DNA from 3 places in the Rothia sp. L_38 genome. Region 1 is predicted to be linked to each of the others. Evidence: predicted binding sites of a transcription regulator. Region 1 holds the regulator's gene; each other region holds the start of a gene.

Region 1 (4,173 bases):
GTCCAGGCCAGGGCAGCAATCAGGCCAAAGAGCCAGCCGATAGCCGGAATGTTGCTGAGCATAATAGAGACGGCCAGAACCAGGGTGGGCAGCAGGGTGAAGTCGAGAGCTTCACGGGATTCCTGCTCGGTGAAGGGGCCGCGGCCTCGGTAGAGGTAGTAGATGACGGCCGCGGGAATACAACCTAGCACGCCCCCAAAGTGTGCAGCGGTTGCGATATTTCGGTCTGCGCTAACAGACAGGTGTGCAGCGGTTGCAGATGACCCCTTGTAGGCGGTCGAGGAAGGTGCAGTTGCGGTCTTCAAGAATTCTTCTCTTTGAGGTTGAAAGGGCGAATGAGTGATGTGCGGGCTGTGATCCCATCAAACACAATTTTAGTCAAAGCTAGGGGAGGGCGGTATATGTGAAGCCTACGAATTTATGGGGGAGCAGGACGATATTTGTCACACCGGCTGTAACCGCTCTAGCCTGCTGGCCCGTCAAGGGTGACGAAGTCAATGAGGTGTTCTACCGGCCCCAAGAGACTTGGTTCAAGGTCGGTGTAGGAGTTGACCCTCTTGAGAATGGAATCCCAGCCGGCGCGGACGTCCTCGGGGGTCTCTGCCGCCCGGCCGAAACGCCGCAGTATGCCGGTCTTCCAGTCTTCCCCGCGGGGGACCTCGGGCCAGGCCTGCACGCCCAGCACCTGGGGCTTGACGGCCTGCCAAATATCCACAAAGGGGTGGCCCACAATCAGCACGTTATCGCGGGCACCTGCCACGGCCATGGCCTCTTGAGCGATTCGCTCTTCCTTACTTCCTGCCACCAGGTGGTCTACCAGAATTCCGAGTTTGCGGTGGGAGGCCGGGCCAAAACCTGCAACGGCTGCGGCGAGATCGTCGACCCCGTGCAGGGGTTCCACCACGATACCCTCAACCCGTAGGTCGTGGCCCCAGACCTTCTCAATAAGCTCAGCATCGTGCACGCCCTCCACCCAGATACGGCTGGCCCTGGCCGTCCGTGCCGGAGCGTTCTCCACCGCAACCGACCCCGACCGAGAAACCTGCCGTGTAGCGGTCTTAGGCTTCTGCTGAGGCTTGGTCAGATCAATGCTGCGGCCCTCAAGCAAAAACCCCGGGCCCAGGGGGAAGAACTTGATACGGCCCCGCCGGTCTTCGAGGCCCACCTGGGGGCCGGACGCCGTAGCCCGCAGGGTCACTGCCGCCCCCACAAAGCCGGTGGCGGCGTCCTCTAGCACCATGCCGGGGACAAGAGGTACCTTGGGCAGGGCAGAATGGTGGGAGGTAAGGTCAGCCTGACCCCAGGTATCGCGGTAGTCCATCGGTGTGTCTCTCACTCTCTCATCCAGCGCATTAGCCATCAGCGTACCGAGTTCTGATTCTAGTTCAGTGGTATTAGAGTTAACGGGTAACTTAGCACTCAAGGTCATCAAGTGCTAATCTAGCCCCGCAGACCTCTTCGCCCACCAGGCGAAGACCTATGAGCCCAGGAGGTGCCGTGAACCACCCGAGACGCTTGCAAGTTCTGCAAGCCATCGTCGAAGAATACGTGCACACCCGTGAGCCCGTAGGGTCTAAAACCCTGCTCGAGCGGCACCAGCTGGGGGTCTCAAGCGCCACCGTGCGCAACGACATGGCAGCCCTCGAAGAGCAGGGCCTGATCCAGGCTCCTCATGCCAGTGCCGGGCGAGTGCCCACCGACCGGGGCTACCGACTTTTCGTTGACCAGATATCGTCCCTACAGCCCCTCTCTGACGCTGAAAAACGGGCAATTCACACCCTGCTCGATAGCGCCGAAAGCGTTGATGAGATGATGAAGACCAGCGTGCGTCTGCTCTCATCGCTCACCCACCAGGTAGCTATGGTGCAGTACCCCACCGGCCCGGCTACCAGCGTGCGCCATATCGAGCTGGTCTCCCTCTCCAGCACCACGGTGCTGCTGATTCTTATTACCGACTCCGGCCAGGTCAACCAGCGCACCCTCACCCTTGCCCACAGCCCCGAAGAGCTTGCAGTAGCCCGCCAACAGCTCCTTGACCTCTACGCCAACCGTACGCTCGACAGCATAGCCGCAGCACCGGCGTCCGCCCCCGGCAATAACCTGCTCGGCACCCTCACCGAGGCCCTGCACCTGCTCGCCGCCCAGGGTGCCTCTTCTCAGGTGCTGATTGCGGGTACCTCCTACCTTGCCGCCTCGACCGTAGATTTTAGAGGCAGCATCGCCCCGGTGCTCGATGCCCTAGAAGAGCAGGTTGTGCTACTCAAATTACTCACCGACCTAGACCACGATGAACGCGGATTTGCCGTGAGTATCGGCTCTGAGAACCGCAGCGAATCCCTAGCCGAAACCTCGGTCGTCGCCAGTAGCTACGGGCCCGGGGGAGCTGCCCACGTGGGAGTCGTTGGCCCCACCCGCATGGACTACACCAGCACCGTCTCCAAGGTCAACGCCGTAGCCCGCTACCTATCCAAGATTTTGGGCCAGGCCTAGCCCTGCGCCTACCCCCTTTAAACCAGCCCATCGAAAGAGAGAACCAGTGAGCAGTCACTACGAAACCCTCGGCGTCTCACGCGATGCCAGCCCCGAAGAAATCAAGAAGGCCTACCGTAAGAAGGCCCGCCAGTTGCACCCCGACATCAACCCTTCGGAAGAAGCTGCCGAGGAGTTCAAGCGCGTCTCCCTCGCCCACGATGTGCTCTCTGACCCCGAAAAGCGCCGCATCTACGACCAGACCGGCAACGAAAACGGCACCGCCGGTGGCTTCGGTGCAGGAGCAGGCGGCTTCGGCGGGGGCTTTGGCGGCTTCCAAGATATCTTCGATACCTTCTTCAACTCTGCCCCGCGCGGCCCCCAGAGCCGCGTCCGCCAGGGCCAGGACGCCCTCATCAACGTCAAGATCGACCTCAAAGATGCCGTCTTCGGCACCAACAAGCCCATCACCGTTGATACCGCCGTTACCTGTGACCTCTGCAAGGGCGAAGGAACCGCCGAGGGCACCCACCCCGAAACCTGCGACACCTGCCACGGCCAGGGCTACATGCAGCGCCAGGTCCAGTCAATTCTGGGCACCGTCGTGCAGCCCGTTGAGTGCCCCACCTGCCGCGGGTTCGGCACCGTCATCAAGCACCCCTGCGCTGAATGCTACGGCGAAGGCCGCGTGCGGGAACGCAAGCCCCTCACCATCAAAATTCCCGCCGGCGTCACCAATGGCGCCCGCATCCGCCTGGCAGGCCAGGGTGAAGCCGGTACCGCAGGCGGCCCCAACGGCGACCTCTACGTTGAGCTGCGCGTCAACCCCGACCCCACCTTCAGCCGGGACGGCGATGACCTGGTAGCTACCGTCGGTGTGTCCATGACCGCAGCGGCCCTGGGCACCACCATCACCCTCGACACCTTCGACGGCCCCCAGCAGGTACAGATTCCCACCGGAACCCAGTCAGGTGACGTGGTCACCCTCAAGGACCTGGGCGTCACCCACCTGCGCGGCGGCGGCCGCGGCGACATCCGTGTACAGATTGAGGTGCGCACCCCCACCGACCTCACCGAGGAACAGAAGAACCTGCTCAAGCAGTTCTCCGAGCTTCGCGGCGAGGACCTGCAGGTCAGCGAAACCGTCACCCATAAGCAGGGCGGCTTCTTCTCCCGCCTCAAAGACCACCTCAAATAGGACGATTCCATGAGCAACGCTGTCTACTACATCGAACCTGACGAGCTAGCTGCCCTGACGCCAGGTGCCACCCTGCACCTGACCGGCGACGAGGGGCACCATGCCCTCGTCAAACGTCCGGAGCTTGGGGAAGGGCTCGACGTAGTAGACGGTGAGGGTAACCGCGCTATCACCCGGGTTACTGAGCTGGGTCAGGACGGACCCGTGCTTGAGGTCCTCGAACTCACCGAAGATACGGTGGGGGTAGAGATATACCTTGTGCAGGCCCTGGCTAAGGGGGATAGGGATATCCAGGCCATTGAGATGGCCACCGAGCTGGGTGCCCACGGTATTGTGCCTTGGAGCGCCGACCGGTCGATTGTGCGCTGGAAGATGGAGCGGGCCGTCAAAGCACGGGCTAAGTGGCAGAATACGGTGCGGGCAGCAGCTAAGCAGTCCCGCCGGGCCCTGCTGCCCCCGGTCTACGAGCAGCACTCAACCGCAGATTTAGCCGACCTTGCCCACGA
Region 2 (4,173 bases), on a different contig from region 1:
CCACGGTGAGAGATGCCAGGGGCAGCAGACGCTTAAAGACGTGCACCCAATAGGCCAGCAGGGTTTTTAGACCGAACCAGGTGCCCGGCCCTACCAGCTTGCCCTGCTCTATCTTGCGGGCAAAGGACCCGGTTAAGAGGAAGGCCGAAATCAGCAGGAAGACATCAACACCGCCCGATACCCGACCAAACCAGAAATGGTAGGCAGCCACCAGCAGCAGGGCGAGCGCGCGCAGGCCCTGAATCTCGGGGCGCCAGGCCCGTTCTGCTGAATGAGTGACGGTTGCGATGGTACCTGTGGCTGGTGTGGGCTCGGATGCGGGGCGGGGCACTGCGGTCTACCTCCTTTGCTGGCAATCATCTGGTGCCAGAAAGTCAGTTATTGAAAGGTAACTGGCAGGAAGACACCGAGTTAAAAATCTTACTCCCGGTGACTGAAAATTTGCTTTAAAAAGCAAACCCCTGCCCCTACGGTGTTAGTCACGGTAGGGGCAGGGGTTGTTCTGCCTCAAGTGGCCCGGTAAGGCCTTGAGTGCGGGGACGGGGCCTTTACTTGGCCTCGTCCTCGTCCTTCTCTTCGGGCTTTTCAACAACCAGGGTCTCGGTGGTCAGCACCAGGGCAGCGATGGAGGCCGCGTTTTCCAGGGCTGAACGGGTGACCTTGACGGGGTCGATGACGCCGCGGGCAATCAGGTCCTCGTACTCACCGGTGGCGGCGTTGAAGCCGTGACCGATGGGCATGTCGGCTACGCGGGAGGTGACCACATAGCCGTCCTCACCTGCGTTCTCGGCAATCCAGCGCAGGGGCTGAACCAGGGCGCGGCGGACGATCTCCACACCGACCTGGGCGTCGCGAGAGTCAAGCTCAACGCCGTCCAGGGCTGCCAGGGCATGGACGAGGGCGGTACCGCCACCGGCGACAATGCCCTCTTCCAGAGCGGCACGGGTGGAGGATACGGCGTCCTCAATGCGGTGCTTGCGTTCCTTGGCCTCAACCTCGGTTGCAGCACCCACCTTGATGACGCCCACGCCACCAGCCAGCTTAGCCAGGCGTTCCTTGAGCTTCTCACGGTCCCATTCGGAGTCCACACGCTCAATTTCGGCTCGGAGCTGGTCGACACGCTCGGCAACGGCCTCAGAGGTACCGCCGCCATCAACGATGGTGGTGTTGTTCTTGGTGACGGTCACGCGGCGGGCTGAACCGAGCTGATCCAGGGTAACGGCATCCAGGGAGATACCCAGTTCGCCGGTGATGACGGTGCCGCCGGTGAGGATAGCCAGGTCCTGGAAAATTGCCTTGCGGCGGTCGCCAAAACCGGGTGCCTTCAGCGCTACGACGTCAAGGTTGCCGCGGAGCTTATTAACCACCAGGGTGGAGAGAGCTTCGCCATCCACGTCTTCGGCGATGATGGTCAGGGGCTTCTTAGCCTGAACAATCTTCTCAAGCACGGGCATAATCTCAGCCACGGTTGAAATCTTGCCCTGGTAGAGCAGAATCGCGGTGTTCTCCAGAACAGCTTCGGCGCGCTCAGGGTCAGTCACAAAGGAGGGTGAGAGGTAGCCCTTATCGAACTGCATACCCTCGGTGACTTCGAGTTCAATCTCGGTGGTGGAGCCGTCCTCGATGGTGATAACGCCGTCCTGGCCCACCTTGCTGAAGGCTTCAGAGAGCAGTTCACCGATCTGGGGTGACTGGGCAGAAATAGCTGCTACGTGGGCAACTTCTTCGCCGGTTACCTCGCGGGCGTTAGCCAGCAGGCGCTCTGAGACCAGCTTGGTGGCGGTCTCGATGCCGCGCTTGACCTCACCGGGGGCAGCGCCCGAGGTGACATTACGCAGGCCCTCAGATACCAGAGCCTGGGCAAGGACGGTCGCGGTGGTGGTACCGTCGCCGGCAACATCGTTGGTCTTGGTGGCGACTTCCTTAGCGAGCTGGGCACCCAGGTTTTCGTAGGGGTTTTCCAGTTCAATCTCGCGGGCGATCGACACACCGTCGTTGGTGATGATGGGGGCGCCCCACTGCTTATCAAGCACCACGTTACGGCCGCGGGGGCCCAGGGTTACCTTGACAGCATTGGCGAGCTTATCGACACCTGCCTGCAGGTGCTTGCGCGCATCATCATTGAATTCAAGCTGCTTTGCCATGAATCCTTACTTCTTTCTCGTGTTTCGTGTTTTGTGCGGTAGAAACAGCGAAAACTTAGGAAACGACAGCCAGGACGTCGCGGGCTGACAGGATCAGGTACTCAGCGCCACCGTACTTAACTTCGGTGCCACCGTACTTGGAGAAGATGACAACGTCGCCTTCAGCTACGTCAACGGGGATGCGGTTGCCCTTGTCGTCGATGCGGCCGGGGCCAACAGCGATAACCTTAGCCTCCTGGGGCTTTTCCTTGGCGGTATCGGGGATGACCAGGCCGGATGCGGTGGTCTGCTCTGCTTCGACGATCTGAACAACAATGCGGTCTTCGAGGGGCTTGATAGCCATGGTGAGGTACTCCTTTGAGTGGGTTCTCAGCGTAAAACTTTCGGGGGTGACCATGACGCGCTAAGTAAGCAAGGCCGGTATCGTCGCGGTGCTACCGGCTGCCTTTTAGCACTGTCAGCGGTCAAGTGCTAACTAAAACTTTATTCCCCTCACCCCCGGTGGGCAAGATAAGGCGCAGGTTTCGCAGACAGCGCACCGTCCCGACTCGGACTGTTGTACCCTAAAATACAGGTCGACGTGACTTTCGCCCCGGAAGAAAGGCAACCATGCTCAAACTCATCTTCTGGCCGGTGCTCGTTCCCTCCTTCCTCTTTGCCGCTGGTTTCGGGGCCGTCGTTCCCATCCAGATTCTGGCAGCCATCAGGCTGGGGGCCTCCCCCGAACTGGCCTCCCTGCTGGTAGCCGCCTCAGGCGTCCTGGCCCTCTTCTGCACCGTCCCGGTAGGGGCTACTATCGACCGGGTGGGCGATAAACGCGCCATGACCCTGGCAACCCTCAGCGCAGCCGGTGCCCTCACCCTCTCTCTGCAATCTCCTTGGCTCTGCCCCTGGCTGGGGCACTGTGGCTCTACTTTTTCGCTCATATGGCCCGAGTCCCTGCCACTGTAGCCTGGGGTCTGGCCCGGCAATCGGTACTGGCTGAAACTGTCGACACCCAAGACCGCGGCAAAGCCATGACCTCCCTAGGCGGAGCCCAGCGGGCAGGTGCCCTTGCAGGGCCTCTTCTCTCAGCCCTCCTGCTGATCTGGCTCCCTCTATGGACGGTTTTCCTAGTCGCCCTCCTGCTCGTAGCCTCAGCCACCCTCTGCCTGCGCATCCGTAAGCTCAACCAGCGCTTCGACACCGCCACCAGTACGGCCCGCTCCAACCGCACCGATGAAGATTTAGCCCTGGCTGTCCGCTGGCCGGCAGTGTGGGTAGCGGGACTGGGTATCATCACCCTGGCGGTCGCCCGCGTCACCCAGCCCATCGTCCTGGCCCTGTGGGGCCTGCACCTGGGATGGAGCGACTCCCAAATCGCCCTGGCAGTTGCCCTGAGCTCTGCCCTCGAAATGCTTCTCATGGTTCCCGGCGGCTACCTCAAAGACCGGGTTGGACGCTCCGCTGTCCTCGCCCTCTGCCTCGGCCTTTTTGGGGCCGGCTTCCTTCTCGTCCCTCTAGCGCCCACCAGCGCAGGCTTCATCGCGGGGCTTACCCTCATGGCCATCGGCAACGGTTTCGGAGCTGGCATCAATATGACCATCGGGGCAGACCTCTCCCCCAACGTAGGGCGGGCTAAGTTCCTCTCCATCTGGTCGATGTTCTCCCAGGTCGCCATTGTCGCTGGGCCCCTGGCTATCTCAGGCATCATGCTGGTTTCTTCCCTCCCGGTAGCCTTTACCGCCATCGGTTCCAGCGCCCTCGGCGGTGCCCTCTGGGCTCTGGCCACTCAGCCCATCACCAAGCTACCCACGGGAAGAAGGGCAGATAAGGGGCAGGACGAAGCGCGTTCTGGAACTTAAATTGGTTGGGGACGGGGCGGGGTAGACCCGCTTGCGCCGACTGATCCTCTCGGGCTCGCCCTGGAGGCTCGCCCGATTCACGCCAGACCCAGCCAGTCGGCTTTCAGCGGGTCTTCCCCACCTCACCCTTAAACTAGATACATGACCTCTTTCCCCCGCGCCGGTGCCCAGCCTTTCTCCGCCGA
Region 3 (4,173 bases), on a different contig from region 1:
CGAGGGTGGGCTGCTGGGAGGTTCCTCCTACAACCAGCTTGGCCTTGTTGCGGAAGGCTTGGTCTGCGCTTGCTACAGGTGGGAGCCAGCTGAGGCTCGCCCAGGGTTCGAGCAGGGTCTGGGCGTCATGCTGTTTACCCGCTAACTGATTGGTGTAGGGGGTTTCAAGTAGAGAGCATGAGCGGCAGAGGCCGGCATCGAAGTAGTGGCAACGCATAACTTCACTATTTTACAGCTCCCTGCCACCGGTCGTATAGATGGAGCTTTGGGTATAGAGAAACCGGCGCCTCGTTGCCGAGACGCCGGTTCCAGGAAAACACAATCACTATTAACTCTTAGCCACCTGCACCAAATGCAAGATCGCGATGGAGAGCCTCAGCGCTCTTCTTCTCGAGCTTGGTCCAGCCGTCGGATGCGTAGGCAACAAGCAACATTGCCAAGAGCCCCACGATGATTGCGTAGAGAACAAGATCGACAATGGTAACCATATGCCTCACACCTTTCAGTTTCGCCTTTGATACTGATGAATAAAAGTAAGAGAAGACCTCTTTAGTGATTTAAAGCATACCCACAGACTGGCGTGAAGTGCAATACTATTATCTAAAATTTTTAGTCATATTTTCAGAAGGGTGTAAAAACTCCGCCACTCCTTACCAGGGGCAAGAAGTGGCGGAGCTTACAGCACGTGAGGAACCGGAAATGAACCGGTTTTCTCAGGCGGACGTAATTACATCATGCCGCCCATGCCACCCATGTCGGGGGCAGCAGCTGCTGCTGCAGGTTCGGGCTTGTCGGCAACGACGGCCTCGGTGGTCAGGAAGAGACCGGCGATGGAGGCAGCGTTCTGCAGGGCAGAGCGGGTAACCTTCACGGGGTCGTTGATACCTGCTGCCATGAGGTCTTCGTATTCGCCGGTTGCAGCGTTCAGGCCGGTACCTGCGGGCAGGTTGCGGACCTTGTCGACAACAACGCCGGGCTCCAGGCCTGCGTTGAAGGCGATCTGCTTAAGGGGGGCATCGATAGCGACGCGGACGATGTTGGCACCGGTTGCTTCGTCGCCGGAAAGTTCCAGCTTCTCGAAGGCTTTAACGCCGGCCTGAATCAGGGCTACGCCGCCGCCGGGGACGATGCCCTCTTCAACGGCTGCCTTAGCGTTGCGGACGGCGTCCTCGATGCGGTGCTTGCGTTCCTTGAGTTCAACCTCGGTAGCGGCACCTGCCTTGAGAACTGCAACGCCGCCAGCCAGCTTGGCCAGGCGCTCCTGCAGCTTCTCGCGGTCGTAGTCGGAATCAGAGTTAGCGATTTCACCGCGGATCTGGGCTACGCGACCCTCGATAGCGTCGGCATCGCCGGCGCCCTCGATGATGGTGGTCTCGTCCTTGGTGACAACAACCTTGCGGGCCTGGCCGAGCAGGTCGATGGTTGCGGTGTCGAGAGAGAGGCCGACCTCTTCGGTGATGACCTGGCCGCCGGTGAGAATAGCGATGTCGGCCAGCTGGGCCTTACGGCGGTCGCCGAAGCCGGGAGCCTTAACAGCTACAGACTTGATGGAACCGCGCATCTTGTTGAGTACCAGCAGAGCCAGAGCTTCGCCCTCGACGTCCTCAGCGACGATCAGCAGGGGCTTACCGGACTGCATGACCTTTTCGAGGACGGGGACGAGGTCCTTGACGTTAGAAATCTTGGAGCTAACGATCAGGATGTAGGGGTCTTCAAGAACAGCTTCCTGGCGGTCAGCGTCGGTGACGAAGTAGCCGGAGAGGAAGCCCTTGTCGAAGCGCATACCCTCGGTCAGTTCCAGGGTCAGGCCGAAGGTGTTGGACTCTTCGACGGTGATGACGCCTTCCTTGCCGACCTTTTCCATGGCCTGGGCAATCAGCTTACCAATTTCGGGGTCGCCGGCTGAGATAGATGCGGTTGCAGCGATCTCTTCTTCGGTTTCTACTTCCTTAGCTGACTCCAGCAGTTCGGCGGTGACGGCTTCTACAGCCTTTTCGATGCCGCGCTTGAGGGAGAGGGGGTCGGCGCCAGCGGCGACGTTGCGCAGGCCTTCGCGGACGAGAGCCTGAGCCAGGACGGTTGCGGTGGTGGTGCCGTCACCGGCGATGTCGTCGGTCTTCTTGGCGACTTCCTTGACCAGCTCTGCGCCGATCTTTTCGTAGGGGTCTTCGAGTTCGATTTCCTTGGCGATGGAAACACCGTCGTTGGTGATGGTGGGTGCGCCCCAGGCCTTCTCCAGTACAACGTTGCGACCGCGGGGGCCGAGGGTTACCTTCACTGCGTCTGCTAGGGTGTTCAGACCCTTTTCAAGACCGCGGCGTGCCTCTTCATCAAAAGCAATCAGCTTTGCCATATGGCTTTCGCTCCTTCTGGAACATTCGGGGTGAGCGCGATTCTTCGGTGCCCGCGACGGACGGCGCAGCCCATCTCTCGCCGTCGGGGCGGGTAGGGTGCGCCTCACCAGAGCATCGCTTCAGGTGTTTTACTCAAGAGCGGTTCGGCGGCTAAACCTAGCACATGATTTAGCAGTCGAAGCCTCTGAGTGCTAATACCAATCTTGGCACTTGAGCTCTAGGGGCGCAAACCTATTGCTCCCCCAGCTGAGCCTTAATCGCCCACAGCGCACAAGAGGTGCCGGGCAGGTGGTAGGCGGACGTCCGCTGGCCGCGAGTAAGCGTCCCTAGCCTAGCTGGTAGGTGCCGGTTGCTGAGTCGTAGATGTAGTTACCGGTGGGGTCTAGGTAGAAGGTAGCGGTGGCCGGGTCATAGCTATAGCGATCAACGGAGGTGGGTATACCGGGGTTAGGCCCTATCTCTGCCGCTCCGGTGCCGCTATCGGCAGTTTCTTGGGCAGTAGCTGAAGGTGAGGACGGCGCCCCAGGCAGGCTGGTGGGGTCAAAGTCGGCTCCGAGCACCACGTAGACGAGACCGGTCTCAGCCTGGTAGTCCTGGGCGATGGTGGGCAGGCCCAGGGTGTCGGCTATTTCGTTAGCTTCTGAGGAGGCCCCGGTGGCGAAGTACACCAAAGACTCCGCTGTGTAGGCTCCTGCCCAGTTAGCGGTAGAGGTAACGGTGTAGCCGGCCTCTTCGAGGGCTGCGGTAGCCTGGGCAGCAGCGCCAGCAGGTGCACTGGAGTTATACACCTCAACGGTCACGCTAGAAGGGTTAGTGGTGGGAGTAGCTTCAGCGCTCGGGCTTGCCGATGCGGTAGCGGTGGCACTGGTTGAGCCGGACGCCTCGGGGGCGGCGGTGCGCGGAGAGATCACGTACATGGTGCCACCCACGATGAGGGCCAGCACGCCGCTAACAATAATAGCGAGCAGACCAGCGCGGGACGTCGCAGTATCGTTAACAGCACCGCGATAGGCGCCGCGGCGGGCGTTGTTCTCATCGATGTCGTCAAACTCATCGCGGGGGTAGCTGTTCACGGGCGTCCTCATGATTGTGCGCGGTGGCGGGCTTTTAGTTACTAGGGTACACGCTAGGTGCCGGTGAAGCGGGCTCACGCTCCCTACCGGCTAAGAGGCTTAGGTTAGGGCATCGCGCTTGAGCCGTAGGCGGCGGGTGAGCACGGGTTCGGCGGCAACTGCCTTGGGGTTGTCGATAAGAGCGTTGAGCTGCTGATAGTAGGCAACCGGGGTAAGCCCCAGAGTACGGGTAATAGCCTGTTCTTTGCTGCCCTGGTATTTGAAGCGTTTTTTCTCGAGATTGAGAATAGCTACCTCAAGCTCGCTCAAGCCCTCTGCGGGTTCGGTGGTCTCGCTGCTCATCTCTTAACTTTCAGTGGTCTAGTCTTAGTAGGGAGAATACCGCATCCCTTTCAAGGAGTACTGTGCCTGCCCGTCCCCTGCATGAGATTATGTCCCCTGACTGGGCTCAAGCCCTCGCCCCGGTGGAGCCTCAGATTCGAGCTATGGGGAACTTCCTGCGCGCAGAGCACGAGGCCGGGCGGGCAACCCTTCCCCCTGGAACCGATATTTTTCGGGCCTTTACCTACCCCATGAACGAGGTGAAGGTGCTGGTGATTGGGCAGGACCCCTACCCTACCCCCGGTCACGCGATGGGTCTGAGCTTTTCGGTGCGTCCCGAGGTGCACCCGATTCCCCGGTCGCTACAGAATATTTATAAGGAGCTCCAGGCCGACACCGGGCTGGTGCCTCCGGCTCACGGGGAT

The links. Region 1 encodes HrcA, which represses chaperone genes, less so after heat shock. Its sites were predicted from a motif close to TTNGCACTCGNNNNNNNCGAGTGCNAA; they were not measured.
Region 2: a site for HrcA is predicted at 2,593-2,619, ahead of groES (co-chaperone GroES). Genes of this name have one in related genera too.
Region 3: a site for HrcA is predicted at 2,523-2,549, ahead of groL (chaperonin GroEL). Genes of this name have one in related genera too.

Annotation. Positions count from the first base shown of each region.
Region 1 covers NZ_JBOEQD010000012.1:16,659-20,831, reverse strand. The annotation lists gene ACRCJM_RS09585 (DUF4870 domain-containing protein) at 1-305, opposite strand, end outside; gene ACRCJM_RS09580 (DUF3097 family protein) at 464-1,321, opposite strand; gene hrcA (heat-inducible transcriptional repressor HrcA) at 1,498-2,490, shown strand; gene dnaJ (molecular chaperone DnaJ) at 2,537-3,667, shown strand; gene ACRCJM_RS09565 (16S rRNA (uracil(1498)-N(3))-methyltransferase) at 3,677-4,173, shown strand, end outside.
Region 2 covers NZ_JBOEQD010000001.1:117,606-121,778, reverse strand. The annotation lists gene ACRCJM_RS00560 (acyltransferase family protein) at 1-331, opposite strand, end outside; gene groL (chaperonin GroEL) at 549-2,144, opposite strand; gene groES (co-chaperone GroES) at 2,200-2,487, opposite strand; gene ACRCJM_RS00545 (hypothetical protein) at 2,754-3,095, shown strand; gene ACRCJM_RS00540 (MFS transporter) at 3,071-3,988, shown strand; gene ACRCJM_RS00535 (class I SAM-dependent methyltransferase) at 4,130-4,173, shown strand, end outside.
Region 3 covers NZ_JBOEQD010000005.1:89,803-93,975, reverse strand. The annotation lists gene rlmC (23S rRNA (uracil(747)-C(5))-methyltransferase RlmC) at 1-217, opposite strand, end outside; gene ACRCJM_RS05185 (hypothetical protein) at 336-497, opposite strand; gene groL (chaperonin GroEL) at 728-2,353, opposite strand; gene ACRCJM_RS05175 (LytR C-terminal domain-containing protein) at 2,681-3,427, opposite strand; gene ACRCJM_RS05170 (DUF3263 domain-containing protein) at 3,527-3,769, opposite strand; gene ACRCJM_RS05165 (uracil-DNA glycosylase) at 3,832-4,173, shown strand, end outside.